One region of the Parageobacillus sp. G301 genome, then DNA from elsewhere that is predicted to be linked to it. Evidence: riboswitches for the same ligand, from Rfam matches in the RefSeq annotation. Region 1 holds a riboswitch; the other holds the start of a gene.
The links. Region 1 has a riboswitch for S-adenosylmethionine ahead of metK (methionine adenosyltransferase). Riboswitches for the same ligand answer to the same signal wherever they lie in the genome.
Positions count from the first base shown of each region.

Region 2: it holds a riboswitch for S-adenosylmethionine, as region 1 does, so the genes downstream of both, mtnW (2,3-diketo-5-methylthiopentyl-1-phosphate enolase) here and metK (methionine adenosyltransferase) in region 1, are expected to answer to the same signal.

Region 1 covers NZ_BSDB01000002.1:736,243-738,447, reverse strand. Annotated here, with positions in the region: gene metK (methionine adenosyltransferase) at 1-1,031, opposite strand, end outside; SAM riboswitch class I at 1,212-1,326, opposite strand; gene pckA (phosphoenolpyruvate carboxykinase (ATP)) at 1,512-2,205, shown strand, end outside.
Region 2 covers NZ_BSDB01000001.1:1,348,322-1,350,526, reverse strand. Annotated here, with positions in the region: gene QSJ37_RS06855 (pyridoxal phosphate-dependent aminotransferase) at 1-592, shown strand, start outside; SAM riboswitch class I at 695-803, shown strand; gene mtnW (2,3-diketo-5-methylthiopentyl-1-phosphate enolase) at 875-2,116, shown strand; gene mtnX (2-hydroxy-3-keto-5-methylthiopentenyl-1-phosphate phosphatase) at 2,113-2,205, shown strand, end outside.

The DNA of each region.
Region 1 (2,205 bases):
ACCACTTCAATTAAAATATCTTCAGATACTTTTCCGGTTCCGAACGTATCAATGGAAATGGAAACCGGTCTTGCAACGCCGATCGCATATGCCAACTGCACTTCACATTTATCGGCAAGTCCAGCAGCAACAATGTTTTTCGCTACATAACGCGCTGCATAGGCTGCAGAGCGGTCTACTTTTGTAGGGTCTTTACCAGAAAACGCACCGCCGCCATGGCGAGCATAACCGCCATATGTGTCAACGATAATTTTCCGTCCTGTTAAGCCAGCGTCGCCTTGAGGTCCGCCGATGACGAAACGACCTGTCGGGTTAATAAAATATTTTGTGTTTTCATCGATCAGTTCTGCTGGTACAACCGGCTTAATGACATGTTCTTTAATATCGCGCTCAATTTGTTCTTGTGTAATTTCCGGATGATGTTGCGCTGATACAACGATCGTATCGATACGCACTGGTTTTCCATTTTCATCGTATTCTACTGTTACTTGTGTTTTGCCATCTGGACGCAAATATGGCAAAATGGCTTCTTTCCGCACTTCTGACAAACGGCGTGCCAAACGATGCGCTAACGAAATCGGAAGCGGCATTAATTCTTTCGTTTCATTGCAAGCAAATCCAAACATTAACCCTTGGTCTCCAGCACCGATTGCTTCAATTTCCTCGTCAGTCATCTGACCTTCGCGGGCTTCTAACGCCTTATCGACTCCCATTGCGATATCTGGAGACTGTTCGTCAATCGATGTCAATACAGCACAAGTATCGGCATCAAAACCATATTTCGCACGAGTATAGCCAATTTCGCGAACCGTATCGCGGACGATTTTCGGGATATCTACATATGTTGATGTCGTAATTTCTCCACTTACGAGCACAAGCCCTGTTGTAACGCTCGTTTCGCATGCGACGCGAGCATTCGGGTCCTTCTCTAAAATGGCATCTAAAATGGCATCGGAAATTTGGTCACAAATTTTGTCAGGATGACCTTCCGTTACAGATTCCGAAGTAAATAAACGTCTTTTTTTTGACATTCGTCAGTTTCCTCCTCTTTTCATAATCGAACGTCTAAATATTGTATTCCTGCAAACTGCAGATGATACGGTACTCATTCCCTTTTATTATAGCTTTTATATATCTTGACACATAGACATATAAAAAAACCTTTCCTGTAATTTTGAGGAAAGGTCATTGCAATCATATTGCTCCTTTCACTCTTATCGCTCAAGGACGTTGCCTTGCCACAGGTTAGCACCATTTCACACATTTCCAGTTGTGACGGTTGCTGGGTTTCATCGGGCCTGTCCCTCCACCGGCTCGGGATAAGAGTATCCGTTCAATGAGTTATCATATCGTAATTAAATAAAGAAAGTCAACAAAATTAGACAATTTTTTTATGAACAAAAATGAGAAAAATAAAAGAAAAGAAATTGTCACAAATAGTATGGACTAATAATAAAAATGTGTTATACTATTTGAAGGAGACCATTTCAATAAAAAGGAAGGTTTTGTACATGGGAGTCGCTAATATGACAAGTAAACTTACCACATTATTACAACAGCCAAATGTGTTTCATAATTTATCGGTAGCACAGCTTGTAGAAAAAGTGTTGCAACGAAATGAAGGTCGGTTGACAGCTACCGGAGCAGTTGCGGTAACGACAGGAAAATATACAGGTCGCTCTCCAAAAGATAAATACATTGTAGAAGAAGCTTCGACGAAATCAAAAATCGATTGGGGGACGACGAACCAGCCGATTTCTGAAGAAGTTTTCGAAAACTTATACAATAAGGTAATTGACTATTTAATGAAAAAAGATGAAATATTTGTTTTTAAAGGATTTGCCGGCGCTGATCCCAAATACCGCTTACCTATCCAAGTCATTAATGAATTTGCGTGGCAAAATTTATTTGCACATCAACTATTTATTCGCCCAACAGCGGAAGAACTGCAAACACACAAAGCGGAATTCACCGTTATTTGCGCACCAAACTTTAAAGCAGATCCTGCCGTTGATGGAACAAGATCGGAAACATTTATCATTATTTCTTTTGAACGGCGGATCGTGCTAATCGGTGGCACAGAATATGCTGGCGAAATGAAAAAATCGATTTTCACTGTGATGAATTACCTGCTCCCAGAACAAGGAATTTTATCGATGCATTGTTCGGCAAACGTCGGTAAAGAAGGGGATGTCGCATTATTCT
Region 2 (2,205 bases), on a different contig from region 1:
GTCGTTTGCCGCAAAACACGGAATTTGCGTCGTTCATGATTTTGCTTACGGTGCGATTGGCTTTGACGGAAAAAAACCGGTCAGCTTTCTTCAAGCAGAGGGGGCAAAAGAAATTGGCGTTGAAATTTATACATTCTCCAAAACATATAATATGGCGGGCTGGCGCGTGGCGTTTGCCGTTGGAAATGAGAGCGTGATTGCGGCGATTAACTTGCTGCAAGACCATTTATATGTGAGTTTGTTTGGCGCTGTTCAAGAAGCGGCGGCAACCGCATTGCTTTCTTCGCAGCGCTGCGTGGAAGAGCTTGTCGCGCTGTATGAATCGCGGCGCAATACGCTTATTGACGCGTTGCGGCAAATTGGCTGGGATGTCGACGCCCCAAAAGGTTCATTTTTTGCGTGGCTTCCGGTGCCGAACGGATGGACATCGGAACGTTTTTCCGATTATTTGCTGGAAAAAGCGCATGTCGTTGTCGCGCCGGGAATTGGATTTGGCAAGCATGGAGAAGGATATGTGCGAGTTGGGTTATTAACAAGCGAATCCCGCCTGCAAGAAGCGGCGGAACGGATTTCGAAGCTTGGTCTTTTCTAAAATGGGTTAAAAAATGATTGACAGAGCGAAAAAATACTGTCATAATTCAAATTAAATTTTCGAGCGCGAATAGTTTGAAAAGTGAATACGATATTGCAAGCATTCTTATCAAGAGCAGGCGGAGGGACAAGCCCAATGAAGCCCGGCAACCGGCTTAACGACGGTTAAGCACGGTGCTAATTCTTGCAGCGGAAACGCTGAGAGATAAGAAGAGCGTGAATAAATAAAGCCTCTTCTTATGAAGAGGTTTTTTTGATGGATGAACAGAAAAGAGGGATGATCATGAGTCAAGTAATTGCCACATATCTTATTCACGATGAAAAAGATTTAGAGAAAAAGGCGGAAGGAATTGCGCTTGGGTTGACCGTTGGTTCGTGGACGGATTTGCCGCTTCTTGAGCAGGAACAATTGCGCAAGCATAAAGGAGTAGTTGTAAGCGTACAAGAACTCGAGGAGAACGAACGCGCCAACCGTTACTTTGGAAAACGATTGAAGAGGGGAATCGTTCGCATTGCATACCCGAGCTTAAACTTTAGCGCGGATATTCCGGCGCTTTTAACGACGGTGTTTGGCAAATTGTCGCTGGATGGAGAAGTGAGATTGCTAGATTTAACGTTTTCCGACGAATGGAAAAGACAGTTTCCTGGCCCGCGTTTTGGCATTGACGAAATCCGCAAAAAAGTGGGTGTATATGAACGTCCGCTTCTGATGAGCATTTTTAAAGGGATGATCGGCCGCGATTTAACATATTTATCCGAGCAGCTGAAACAACAAGCGCTCGGCGGGGTCGATCTCGTTAAAGACGATGAAATTTTGTTTGAAAACGAATTAACGCCGTTTGAAAAGCGAATTACGGCTGGAAAAGCGGTGTTAAACGAAGTGTACGAAAAGACAGGAAAACGGACGTTATATGCGGTGAACTTGACTGGAAAAACGTTCGAATTGAAAGAGAAAGCAAAACGCGCAGTCGAATTAGGTGCCGATGTATTGTTATTTAACGTATTTGCGTACGGTTTGGATGTGCTCCAAGGGTTGCGCGAAGATGATGAGATCACCATTCCGATCATGGCTCATCCGGCATTCAGCGGGGCGCTTACTCCATCGGAGTTTTACGGAATAAAAGCATCCTTGCTGCTTGGCAAATTGCTTCGCCTTGTTGGTGCGGATTTTGTGCTTTTTCCATCGCCATACGGAAGCGTTGCCCTTGATAAAGAAGAGGCGCTTGGCATTGCCGCAGAGTTGACGAATGATAAGGAGCCGTTTAAACGGTCGTTCCCGGTTCCGTCAGCCGGCATTCATCCAGGGCTTGTGCCATTATTGTTCCGCGATTTTGGCATAGATAGCATCGTCAATGCAGGCGGCGGCATACATGGACATCCAGACGGAGCAGCAGGTGGCGGCAGAGCATTTCGCGCTGCGATTGATGCGGCTCTTGCCGGAAAATCGCTTCATGAAGCAGCGCGCGAAAATGAGGCGTTGCGAAAGGCGATTGACTTATGGGGCGCAGTAGAGGTGACATCATGACAAAACCAATCATCTTTTGTGATTTTGATGGGACGATTACAGACAATGACAACATTATCGCGATTATGAAACGGTTTGCGCCGCCGGAA